2 regions of the Shewanella sp. HL-SH2 genome follow, and region 2 is predicted to be linked to the other one. Evidence: predicted binding sites of a transcription regulator. Region 2 holds the regulator's gene; the other holds the start of a gene.
What was found. The regulator LexA, encoded in region 2, represses DNA repair genes until DNA is damaged. The targets are predictions, from matches to a motif close to TACTGTATNNNNATACAGTA.
Positions count from the first base shown of each region.

Region 1: recN (DNA repair protein RecN) is a predicted target of LexA. The motif match lies at 3,905-3,924, and genes of this name have one in related genera.

Region 1 is NZ_CP195035.1:1,727,511-1,734,348, forward strand. Features, by position in the region: gene thiL (thiamine-phosphate kinase) at 1-447, shown strand, start outside; gene ACRWP9_RS07515 (phosphatidylglycerophosphatase A family protein) at 447-941, shown strand; gene ACRWP9_RS07520 (hypothetical protein) at 949-2,118, opposite strand; gene recN (DNA repair protein RecN) at 2,216-3,874, opposite strand; gene ACRWP9_RS07530 (AEC family transporter) at 4,003-4,971, opposite strand; gene ACRWP9_RS07535 (YjaG family protein) at 5,178-5,774, opposite strand; gene barA (two-component sensor histidine kinase BarA) at 5,764-6,838, opposite strand, start outside.
Region 2 is NZ_CP195035.1:790,637-797,474, reverse strand. Features, by position in the region: gene mtr (tryptophan permease) at 1-117, opposite strand, end outside; gene plsB (glycerol-3-phosphate 1-O-acyltransferase PlsB) at 117-2,540, opposite strand; gene lexA (transcriptional repressor LexA) at 2,791-3,408, shown strand; gene ACRWP9_RS03415 (cell division inhibitor SulA) at 3,405-3,923, shown strand; gene coxB (cytochrome c oxidase subunit II) at 4,313-5,884, shown strand; gene ctaD (cytochrome c oxidase subunit I) at 5,895-6,838, shown strand, end outside.

The DNA.
Region 1 (6,838 bases), 940 kb from region 2:
GGAGTGCAAGCGGTTAAGCCAGAGTATAAAGAATATTTACTGAACCGACATTATTATCCCACCCCAAGGGTGCTAGCAGGACAAGCGTTACGTGGTCTTGCATCTAGTGCGATTGATTTATCTGACGGTTTAGTCTCAGATCTGTCCCATATTCTTAAAGCATCTAATGTAGGTGCGACTATTAATGCTAATGCAATTCCATTGTCTAGCTCACTAAAAAACAGCGTGACAGCTGAACAAGCTCTAGCCTATGCTCTAACTGGGGGTGAAGATTATGAGCTATTATTCACTGTACCCGAGTCACAGCGTGGCGCAATAGATACCGCCTTAATTCATTCGGGGGTGAAGTTTGTTAACGTTGGTCAGATTTGTTCTGGTGATAAAGTCAAATTCACTTTAGACGGCCAGCCCTTCATGCCAGAGTTTAAAGGTTTCGAGCATTTTTAATGAAGTTATTCTCTCAAGACCCGGCGGTGAAACGTTTACGTCTATCTAATCCTATTCACTTCCTTGCACTGGGTTTTGGCAGCGGCTTAGCGGCTAAAGCCCCTGGCACCTTCGGCACTATTGCAGCCATACCTTTATATCTATTAATGAGTCACTTAAGTCTGCCAGTATATTTAGCTTTGACGCTATTAATCGTGCTGGTGGGGTTTTATATTTGCGATAAGGCAGCAAGTGATATGCAAGTGCATGATCATGGAGCTATTGTGTGGGATGAAGTGGCAGGTTTACTTATCACGTTAATTGCAGCTCCAGCAGGATGGATATGGTTATTAGTCGGTTTTGGTTTTTTCCGGTTCTTTGACATCCTCAAACCCTGGCCAATCAGGTGGTTAGATGCCAAAGTACATGGCGGCTTTGGCATTATGATTGATGATATTTTAGCAGGTGTTTTTGCATTTATGTGTTTGCAGGCATGTGCTTATTTTTTCGGATAATACAACTTTAACGTTTTTTGCTCTCTTTTCTAAGTTGTATTGATTGTTTTTGTAATTGTGCGATTTTCTCAGATTGCTCAAAGTATTTAACCATATCCGTGTTTAAACAGCTGATCACTTTACCTATTGGGTTATATTTCATCGCCCAAATTTTTTCTATCCTTGAGTCATAGTCACAATACGCAAAACTCTGCTCGTTCTGCTCATCCTTTGCTTTTAATTCAGCCATTGAATCTCTCACCATAGCTTCACTTAATTGATTTTTGATGACTTGTTGGTATTGATTCATGACCCTTTCGGCATTCATGTTAAGGCTGTCATTTAACTTGAAAAAAAGGCTAATAAGCCATTGTTGATAATAGTTAATATCAGATAAAGGGTAGGTATTACTCAGCATTTCAATCATCACAGCTTTTACAAATAGATATTCTGCTGCAAATACTCTTTGAATACTTTCCTCTGACAGTTTACTGCTAAGTTTCCACGCTGCAGGGTAAGTGCCATTAAGAGGTGCTTCTGCAGCAAGTATTTTCACTCCCCAGGCTAGGTTTTTTTGCATTTTACTGCCCGCTAAAGAGAAGGTTGCAAGGTCGCTTGATGAATGAAAAATATTGTTCCAAAATCGATAATCAGCATCAATAAAGTCATTAATAAAACTAGGGCTGCCAGTGCGTGAACTCAATAATGCATTTAGCTCAGCAAGCATCTGAATATTAGATAAGTTAGTGAAATTAATTTGTGGTCTACCTGCTGAGTTATCTAGACTTTCATGCCACAAAGGCAACGTAATAATCTGTTGATATTGATTAATTAAATCAACATAACTTGTCAGCATAAACTTAATATCTACTAAGTTACCCGTTATAAAATTATGACAATTTTCAATTAATTCTTTATGGCAGGTTTGTTGATATTGTTGCAGCAATAAGTGCTGCACATCTGACAAAGGAAGGATTAAAGGGACTTGCTGTGTACCTACTATCTGCTGCGCTAATACAAAAGCGTTCTGACTTTCATTAACCGTTTCAAGTTGAGCCCACTTTTCCAATTGTTGAGTATTCACTGACAAGTAGCGGTCTTCAATATTAATATAAACTAAAACAGCAAAGATAAGAGCCAGCAAAAATATGATTGAAGCTACACTATAGACGGCTATTTTAAGTATTGACTTAAGCATTCTTACCCTTGATTTTATTATACTTTTAATTCTGGCCCTATTTCGTTGATCATTATAGTGAATTTAGGGAAAGCCCATATTAGTGGTATTTAACTCTTTATTGCAACAGTTCTCTGGCATTCGCTAGGGTGTTTTCAGTGATAATATCGCCACCTAATAAACGGGCTAATTCGTTTATGCGCTGCTCTTTATCTAAATTTTGCATTGTCGTTTCAGTTTGCCCACCTTTGTTGAACTTGTTGACAAACATATGTTGATGACCATTACCAGCCACTTGCGGTAAATGGGTAACACAAAAGACTTGTGTTGAATCCCCTAGACTTCTTAACATTCGGCCAACAACTGCTGCAGTAGGTCCTGAAATACCCACATCGACCTCGTCAAATATTAATGTTGGGGTAGAGACTTTTTTAGCGGTAATAACTTGTATACCTAAGCCTATGCGCGATAGTTCGCCACCAGAAGCCACTTTAGCAATCGGTTGTAATGGCTGTCCTGGATTGGTGCTAACTAAAAACTCCACTTGGTCACAACCCAAACTGTTACTCATTTCAGGGTTAAAGTTTACCGCAATATTAAATTGGCCTTTTGGCATGTTTAATTCATGGATTGAACGAGTGACTAATTTATCTAACTCTTTAGCATAACGAGCCCGGCTTTGACTGAGTTTTTGGGCATGGGTTAAATAGGCCTCACGGCTGAAAGCTAACGCCTGTTTAATCTCATCTAATTTAGTTTCATCATCAGACAACCCAACCAGTTCAGCTTTTAGCTGTGCATGATGAGCTGATAAGTCTTCAGCACTCACATGATGCTTGCGTGAAAGTTGCATTGCGGTGGTTAAACGCTTCTCTAAATAGGTAAAGTGTTCAGGGTCTAATTCTAAACGGCTAAGGTAGTCTTCTATTTCAACTGTGCTTTCTTGTATCTGAATTAATGCTTCATTAAGCATACTGGCTACAGGGGCTAACTTTTCATCCACGCTTTGTAAATTATCTGCTAAATGAATCACTTTATTTAGCAGTGATTCTATGTTGAACTCTTCACCTTCGGTCAGTAGATCTAAACTGGCCTGACAGGTTTTAATCAGTTCAGTACCATTAGCAAGGCGTTTATGTTCTTGTTCTATTTCAACAAATTCACCGTCAGCTAAATTAAATTCATCTAGTTCTTCAACTTGATATTGGAGTAACTGTTTGCGGGATATACGCTCATGTTGCGCATGTTCGAGCATTTTAAGCTCATTTTCGATCTGCTTATTACGTTGATAGCTGGCATGTACAGTGTCAATTAACAGCTTATGGTTGGCGTAGCTGTCTAGTAGGGTAAGTTGATGCTCACTTTTTAGCATTGCGTGGTGAGCATGCTGACCATGAATACCAATGAGTAATTGGCCTATGCTTTTAAGTTGGGCAATAGGTACCGGGTTGCCATTGATATAAGCTCGTGAGCGACCATCACTGTTAATGGTGCGGCGTAAAATGCAGTCATCTTCATTATCTAGGTCATTATCTTCTAACCAGCGCTTAGCTTGCGGCACATCATGCAATGTGAAGCGGGCACTGACTTCGGTTTTATTAGCTCCAGGTCTCACCGTATTGGCATCACTGCGGTTACCTAAACATAAACCAAGCGCATCAATAGCAATAGATTTACCTGCACCTGTCTCACCCGTTATGGTGGTCATACCGGCTTTAAAATCTAATTCTAAAAAACGTACAATAGCAAAATTGTTGATGCTGAGTTGGCAAAGCATAATGAATTCCTGTCAATGAAACTATCAAACCACTGTATTGATAAACAGTATATACTGATTTTTTATACAGTAAAGTAGTAGCCAGAAAATTATCTTTGGTTATTTGTTAGACTATCTGAGTGTGTTAATTAACCATAAGATTTTAATAGTGTTTCTATTATAGGTAAGCTAACAAAGGTCATTAATGTGCCATATAGAATACCTTGTGCGCTGCTATTAGCATTTATTTGGTATCGTTCGGCCAATAAATAGACGCTTGCTGCCGTTGGCAAGGCGGCTAATAGCACTCCCATAGTCAGTAGTTCATGTTCTACGCTAAAGAGTTTCAGTAATCCAAAGGCAATAAAAGGTTGAATTATTAATTTTAGTAAGTTGATTAAACTTATTTCTGCAATCAGGCTAAGGCTGAATAGCTTTGACAAAGATTGATGCTGAAACGCTTTAGCAAGTACCATTCCTATGGCAAATAGTGCGCAAGGGCTAGAGGTACTACCTATTTGGTGCAGCACCAATGATAGGCTTTCGGGTAAGGTGATATGCAATGCCGATAAGCTTATACCTATCATACTGCCAAGCACTATCGGATTTTTATATAATGCATTAGCCATAATGACGATAGCATGATCTGCGGACTGTTTGTCGCGGCTGGCAAGTTCGATAGAGACTAATGCAAAGGCAAACATAAATACCGACAGCAGGCTGGCTATAGCTGCCGCGACTAATGCGATTTTGTTACCTGGAAATAATAGGCTGAGTAATGGAATACCAATGAATGCTGTATTGCCAAAGGTGGCATTTAATGCGCGCATAGCTGCAATAGCTTGCTGCTTAGGTTTGCTCCATAAGGATACGACTATCACGAGTGCGTAGGTGATGATCATCGCCAGGCTAAATCCACCAATAAATCCCCACTGAATAATATCTTCAATGCGCGTTTCAGCGAGCACAATCAATAAAATTGCTGGAAAGGCAATGTAGTAAACAAATTGATTGAGGATTAGATTGGTATCTGCTGGTAGAAATCTTAATTTTTGAACAATACCGCCGAGTAACATAATAATAAACACAGCGATCAGCGGGGTAAGAATACTGGACATCCCTCGCAATTCCTTAACAAAATAATAGTAAGTCTACTTTACTTTGTTTTAATAAGAGGATGCAATTAGGCTAAAGTTAAACACGTGTTTATTTATTCAGTTTTAGGTTTAATGTTACTGAAGAGCTTAAATTTACTGAAGATAGTGCGATAAAAGCCTGAATAATATCAGGCTTTTGAATATTTTTTAGTGATATTAGGTTAGTACTACAGACTAATGCCAATATTAGATGCACCAGCTTCGATAATATCTTTACGTAAGCCTTTAACTAAGTCTGGATGAATATCTGGATTTGCTTCAATAATATCTAACAGCATATTTTGTAGCTCTTTTTCTTCTAGCATCACAGGATGGGCAAAAACATAATCATCTAATGCTTCATCCATTAAGTCCTCATCACTAAGGGCTTCAATATAGTTAGCCACAGTGCTGGAAGAAAGTTTGCTGATATTGATTATGTCATCTTCAATTTTATCCGCAATAGCACTCATTAAGGTAGAGATTGCTACCACAGCATCCATAGCCGGATAAACACCATAAGCTTCAAAATCGCTTGGGTCAGGGGTGTTTTCTTCTAATTTTTGTAAGTGAACATCTACATTGTATTTGTTTTTCTTGTCGTACTGGCTTTGCCATAGTAAGTCTAGAGCTGTTGATAAGACAGCTGGTTGGCCGAACTCGCATACCTCAGAAAATAGCTGGTAATTAGGTAGCATACGCTGGCATAAAGCGATAGCAAATAATTGTTTTTGAGGTAAAGATAACGCTTTTAAACGTTGAAAAAATCCAGGTTTATGAGTCATGCGTGATGTCCATCGATAACTGTTCTAATACTTGAGTTGCCGCCGATTCTACCTTAGTTAGCTCATCAAGTAACTCAAGTATTTCCGGTTCTAGCTCACTGGTCGAGGTTTTATGCTTTAAAGCAGATTCTATTTCTTGGCAAAGCTTCTGGGTTGTCGGTACGCCACAATAGCAGCTTGCACCATGCAGTTTATGTACGGCTTGTAACATATTTTGTTGATTTTGCTCCTGCAGTGCTAATTCTATAGTTACGATTGTGCTAGGAATTGAGTCTACCAGCATTTGTAGCATTTCAAGTGCTAAGTCCGGTTTTTGGCTTGCTTGGCTTAAGCACAACTCCCAATTAAGGGTATGAAGCTCAAAATGGGTAAATTTAGGTTTGGCTACCCAACGATTAATCACTTTTCTTAACGATGATTCATCGATGGGTTTGGGCAAAAAGGCATCCATACCCGCAGCTAAAATATTTTCTCTTTCTTCTGCAATCGCATGGGCTGTGACTGCAATTATTGGCGTGTGGCGGTTCATTGATTCATGACGTATGCGTTTGGTTGCGGTAATGCCATCCATTCCCGGCATCTGAATATCCATAAAGATTAATTCAAAGCTTTTACTTCTCGCCAGTTTAATGGCTTCTTGACCATTTTTAGCTGTGGTGACGTTAACAACTAATTCTTGTAATAAAGTATCAATAAGCTTCAAGTTGGCAATATTATCATCTACAGCTAACACCGATACATTCAAACGTTCGATATTAGTGCCAGGTGCGATAGGCAATAACTGTTGTAATGCTTTAGGGGTCGGCGGGTAAATTAAATGTCTTGCTAATTCCATATCATTGATTGGAACGTTCAGGAGTAAGTCGCTGTTGGGTTTTAAATGCTGACTAATGATGTCTTGGTCTATGCAATCATGCAGTAAAATCAGACATTGAGTATGATTTTTCATGACCTGTAATTGTGAGCTAATATGCTCAGGACTATCAAAACCATGACAGCTTGTTAAGATATAATCAAAATGGATATTTTTTTGTTCAAGGGTTGTATTGAGATGATCTAATTGT
Region 2 (6,838 bases):
GACCACGGGTAACGAGAACATTCCCGCGCCGACAGTCGTACCAGCAATAATCATTGCCCCACCAATAAGAGACTTACTTTTGGGGCTATTTTTAGCCGCATTCATGTGGTTTGCCATTAATTTAAATGCTCCGCGTTTACGCTATCTTGAATGGTTTGTCGCACTGATGGACGTAATAATCCATTCGCGTGGTCGCGTATACGAAACACTTCATCTAATGGCTCACGACTGCATAAATAACCTAGCTCTTTTAGTTTCACGCTCAGGGTATTGTACAATTTTTTATCGTAGAACTCTGGTGCAGTAATACCGTGCAACGCCCCTAACCTTTGGGCCAATAAATGGCTGTCTCGTTCAAGCTCAGCACGCTCTAATTCAGGTTTGATCCCTAGCAAATTAAAGATAATTGCATAACGCTGTAATGTTTCACTGACGGTTTCAGCTAATAGCTCTAACTGGGTGATATTCGCTTGGACAACAACACAACGTTTATCACCACTAATTAAATTCTCCTCAACCATTTGATCAAGCACTAAATCAACATAAGCGGGAAGATCAGCAATACCCATAAATAATTCTGCTTTCATCAGCGGGTAAAAGTCCTCAACCACTGCCAGAATTTGTTCACGATTACATTCTTCATAGCGCACTAAACAACTGGCAATTAAGGAAGGAATAATCATGATATGAATAATGTTATTACGATAATAACTCAAGGTAATAGCGTGGTTAGGGTCAATTGCGACAATGTCCCCTAGTGGGTCTTTTTCTAAGGTAAATTTATTGAGTGATAAGCAATGCTTAACAATGGATGGACCATCACCTTCTGCAACCGATGCATAGTCGGAATAAGGTGCTTGTTTTAACAACTTTAAATAGAAATTTAGCTGACGCTCAAGCTGATGACGTTCTAACGCATTTTGCTCTGAGGCTAATAACACTAAACTAGTTAGCGTGACTGAACTTGCCGCTGCTGCGCCATTAATGTTGGTCATCACTTGATTGGCTAGAAGATTAACTGCTGGCGTAACCCATGATGGTTTCTGGTCTGGATCTTTGGCAATTTCTTCACGCCAATCAGGAGATTGTTGTTTCAAAAAGTTTTGTAAATTGATTGGCTCGCCAAAGTTTACGTAACCCTGGCCAAAATTACCCAGCTTACGAATAGCACCAAATACCTGCCAAAGCGATTCCTTCTCTTTTTTCTTACCACTTAATTCTTTATGGTAAGTAGCCACTTCCATCACGTGGTCATAACCGAGATAAACAGGCACTAACGTCACCGGCCGCTCAATACCACGCAGCACACTGTTAATTGTCATGGCTAACATACCGGTTTTAGGTGCAAGCAATCTACCAGTGCGTGAACGACCACCTTCGGTAAAGTATTCAACGGCGTAGCCCTTAGCAAACAGTTGATCTAAATACTCACGAAAAATAGCGGTATACAGTTTGTTGCCATTAAAACTACGGCGAATGAAAAATGCACCACCACGACGGAACATTGGGCCTGCAGGCCAGAAGTTTAAGTTGATACCGGCTGCAATGTGCGGCGGCACCATACCTTGGTAATACAAAATATAAGACAGCAGTAAATAGTCCATGTGGCTGCGATGACAAGGCACATATACAATTTCATGACCGTCATGATGCAGTTGGCGCACTTGCTCAGCGCCTTTGATGTTAATACCACTGTATAGCTTATTCCATAACCAGGTGAGAAAACGCTCAGCAATACGTACTAAACTATCTGAATAGTCGGCCGCGATTTCGTCCAGATACTCAATCGCAGTTTCACGCGCTTTCTCTTTGGAAATCTTCTTGTTTGCCGCTTCTTCTTCAATGGCCTTATTGATCGATTCAGACTTTAATAACGAAGCAAACAGAGCTTGACGGTTAGGCAGTTGTGGTCCAGTCATGACTTTACGTTGACGGCGAAAATGTACCCGAGCCACCCGAATTAATTTATGGGCAATGGCTTCATCAGTACCATGTTCATCGGCTAAATAGCGTAATGACATTGCGTTAGAGAACTGCACAAAACTATGGCGACCTAGAAATAGAATCATTAACCATTTACGTAACCAGGTTGGATTCTCACGTTCAAGCACAGCAGCTTTCATCGTGTCATCTTCTTTGCCTGGAGTACGGCCCCAGTAAAGACTTACTGGCACAAGTTGAATATCTAATTCAGGCTGCTGACGGTGGAGCGCTAATAAACTGGTAAAACAGTTTAAAAACTTCTCACCACCCTCACGCTTACCAATAATAGGCTTTCGCCCCTCTAAACAAACAACTCGTGGCACTTTCATACCATCAAGTTGTAATGGCGCATAAGGACTTGGTAAGCCTAAGCCTTGGGTCATTTCGCTTAATGCTGCAGTGTCACTGATCGACTCTGTCTTCATGACATAAACAATGGGCTTGTCTGGATCGAAGTTTAGATCTGCAAATGGGTCATGTGGCACAACTATCGTTTGCACCATCAGCTTTTGCACCCTACGCAGCAGTCTAAGCATGATTGAATCTGGTTTTGACATAATAATATTCGCAATAAAGCCCTTTTAATATGGGCGCATAGGATACCAGAAACTGGTTACCTTTCACTATAGGCTGTACACATCAAACAATGCTTTTAAATTCAAGAACAAATAAATTGAAGCATGCAATTGATACATATAATAAAAAAAACATTTCAAATAATAAAATTAAAAAATAATTGGTGAATACTTGCGCAAACACAAACACTGTATATAATGACAGTTACTGTATAGAAAGACAGGAAATAACATGAGACCCTTAACACCACGCCAAGCTGAAATTTTAGAGCTTATTAAAAACAATATCTCTGAAACTGGTATGCCACCTACTCGTGCAGAAATCGCTACACGCTTAGGTTTCAAAAGCGCAAATGCCGCAGAAGAGCATTTAAAAGCCTTGGCTAAAAAAGGGTTTATTGAAATCATGCCCGGCACATCCCGTGGAATACGATTAACCCAAGAAGATGAACCCGAAGAAGCAGGTTTACCTTTAATTGGACAAGTCGCTGCAGGTGAACCTATTTTAGCGCAAGAGCATGTAGAACAATACTATCAAGTTGATCCTAATATGTTTAAACCTGCCGCAAACTTTTTGTTAAGGGTTCGCGGTGACAGCATGAAAAACATCGGCATTTTAGAGGGTGATTTACTCGCCGTTCATAAAATACAGCAAGCCAGAAATGGCCAGGTCGTTGTTGCTCGTGTTGAAGATGATGTGACAGTGAAACGTTTTGAGAAAAAAGGCAATGTCGTATATTTGCACGCTGAAAATGAAGCGTATGCACCTATCGAAGTCGATTTAAGTTACCAAAGCCTCACTATTGAAGGGCTTGCAGTTGGTGTAATTCGTAATGGAGAATGGTTATGAACAAACTAATGGGTACATCCCCTCGTCATCCTGGTTTATGGGTAGATTTGCCAACTGCAGATATTAATTTAGCGCAGCCTATCACCACACTCCAAACCGAAACCAATGGTAAAGTGGAACTCAGTCAATATGCTAGCCAATTGGCACAACTAAGCCTGCAAGGTCGTTGGATTGTGCTAATTAATCCCGCCAATATCAATTATAAACAGATGTTAGCTAGTGCTGGGGTAAGAATGGACCGCGTATTGTTAGTACATGCAAAGGATGAAATTGAAACACTTTGGGCAATGGAAAAAGCATTAACCAGTGGTACATCAAGTGCCGTTATTTCATGGACTCAACCTTTAGATGCACGCGACAGTCGCCGATTAGAGTTAGTCGCAAAAAGTGCCCGAGCATTAGGTGTCGTTATTGAAGATGTAAGCACTCACTTAGGCACTAATTTGGCAACTAAAGCGATTATTTCAAATCAAAATAATGCTGTTAAAACAATTAATTTCACTTCATTTCATTAGTACTAAACGCCGTGTTTACTGAGCCCTGTCTATGTACAGGGCTTTTTTATGCAAACTTTCAGTTAATTAGCTATAAAAGTGATCTTGATCAATGTTTAATCTACAAGTAATGTATTTAACAGGGTTGAAACATTTTTAACCTAATTGAAACGCTACAGTCTAGATTTTATCTGACAGATAAAAGCGTCAAATCAGAATTGATAGGTTCAGTTGTAGGTGCCAGCGTGGTGCACATAAATACAAATCCGTAAGCCTTACACGCTTACAACCACCAGGGTACTTTGAAGTCATCAAGCTTTTTTGGGAACCGAAGAGTTTACATAGAGCAGAGACTTACTGTGTGACTCTTCTTTGTAGTTGCTATTCGCAATTGGCAGAGGAGAAGTCTTGTGAAGCAATGGTTGTATTGTGTAATGGCGGTGTTACTGGCACCTCCACTTGGGGCAAACGAAATGCCCCTCAACATGACAAAGGGTGTAACGAATATCAGTGGCCAGGTTTATGACCTCCATATGATTATTCTTTATATTTGCTGTGCTATTGGTGTTGTGGTGTTCGGGATCATGATTTATTCAATGATCTATCATCGTAAATCCAAAGGCGCGGTCGCGGCAAATTTTCATGAAAGTACCAAAGTAGAAATTGCTTGGACCGTGATCCCATTTGTTATTTTAATTGGTATGGCCATTCCAGCCACTAAAACCCTTATCGCTATGGAAGATCCGTCTGACGCGGACTTAACCATTAAGATCACTGGTTCGCAGTGGAAATGGCATTACAGTTATTTTAATGAAGATGTCGAGTTCTATAGCATTTTATCCACTCCTCGCACCCAAATTGACGGTGATGAAACTAAAAGCGCAACCTACTTATTAGAAGTAGATAAACCTTTGGTACTGCCTCTCAATCGGAAAGTGCGTTTTTTAATGACATCAGATGATGTTATCCACTCTTGGTGGGTTCCAGCTTTTGCGGTTAAAAAGGATGCTAACCCAGGCTTTATTAACGAAGCTTGGACACGAATTGATAAAGCAGGAACTTACCGTGGTCAATGTGCTGAATTATGCGGCAAAGACCATGGATTTATGCCTATTGTGGTTCAGGCGTTGCCTGAAGCGGAATATGATGCGTGGCTTTTAGACCAAAAACAGCTTGCCAATAATGCAGCTGCCGCGGCTCAAGCAGCCTTGTCAGAAACTCTTTCAAAAGAAGAGTTAATGACCAAAGGCGAACAAATTTACCTCTCTACATGTGCAGCATGTCACCAACCTAATGGTGCAGGCTTACCCGGTGTATTCCCATCTCTTATTGGCAGCCCACTCATTAAGGGGCCTGTCGATGGCCATATTAATATTGTGCTTAATGGTAAGCCTGGAACAGCAATGCAATCATTTGCAAAACAGTTAACCGCCAAAGATATTGCCGCGGTTGTCACCTATGAGCGTAATGCTTGGGGGAACGACTCCGGTGATGTTATTCAGGCTGTTGATGTAAGCAATGTTGCCAGTGGTATTAATGCAGCAGAACCTAATCAAGCAAATACCAGCACTCAAGCAGTTGTATCTGCCGATCCATCTGAGCAAGTCAATGCTGCAGTTACCAAAGCTGTCGACATTGTCGCCGAGGTGAAAGAGGTAGATTTGACGGAATTAACTTATGAGCAGTTAATGACCGAAGGTCTACAGGTATACACATCGTCTTGTGCTGCTTGTCATCAAGCAACAGGTGCTGGTTTACCTGGTGCGTTCCCATCATTGATTGGTAGTCCCATAATTACTGGCCCTGTTGATGCGCATATCAATATCGTTCACAACGGTAAACCTGGTACCGCGATGCAAGCTTTCGCCAGTTCATTATCACCACGCCAAATGGCAGCGGTGATCACTTACGAGCGTAATGCATGGGGTAACAATTCAGGCGATACGGTGCAAGCAGCCGATGTCAATAGCCATGGACAGTAGGGGATAATTAATGAGTACATCTACGCACGATACTGCAGTCCATGACGACCATCATCATGGTGCCCCTAAGGGCATTATGCGCTGGCTGCTAACCACTAACCATAAAGACATTGGCTCTTTGTATTTATGGTTTAGTTTTATTATGTTTCTAACTGGCGGTGCCATGGCAATGGTGATCCGCGCTGAGTTATTTCAACCAGGCTTACAACTAGTTGAACCTAACTTTTTCAATCAAATGACCACAGTTCATGGCCTTATCATGGTATTTGGTGCTGTTATGCCAGCCTTTACCGGCTTAGCTAACTGGCTAATACCTATGATGATTGGTGCGCCAGATATGGCATTACCTCGCATGAACAACTGGAGCTTTTGGATTTTACCCTTCGCCTTTACCATGTTACTTAGCACATTATTTATGGAAGGCGGTGGACCTAACTTTGGTTGGACATTCTACGCACCGTTATCTACCACCTACAGTCCAGATAGCACAGCACTGTTTGTGTTCTCGATACACATTATGGGGATTAGCTCGATTATGGGCGCAATCAACGTGATTGTGACCATAGTTAATATGCGCGCACCAGGAATGACATGGATGAAGTTACCTTTATTCGTGTGGACATGGCTTATTACTGCATTCTTGCTGATTGCGGTAATGCCAGTACTGGCTGGTGTGGTCACCATGGTGTTAACCGATAAATACTTCGGCACCAGCTTTTTTGATGCCGCAGGTGGTGGCGACCCTGTTATGTTCCAGCATATTTTCTGGTTCTTTGGTCATCCTGAAGTGTACATCATGATTTTACCGTCATTCGGTATTATCTCTGCCATTGTGCCCGCCTTTAGCCGTAAGAAGCTATTTGGGTACTCGTCAATGGTATATGCGACCGCCAGTATTGCGGTGCTGTCATTCTTAGTGTGGGCACATCATATGTTCACCACGGGTATGCCGGT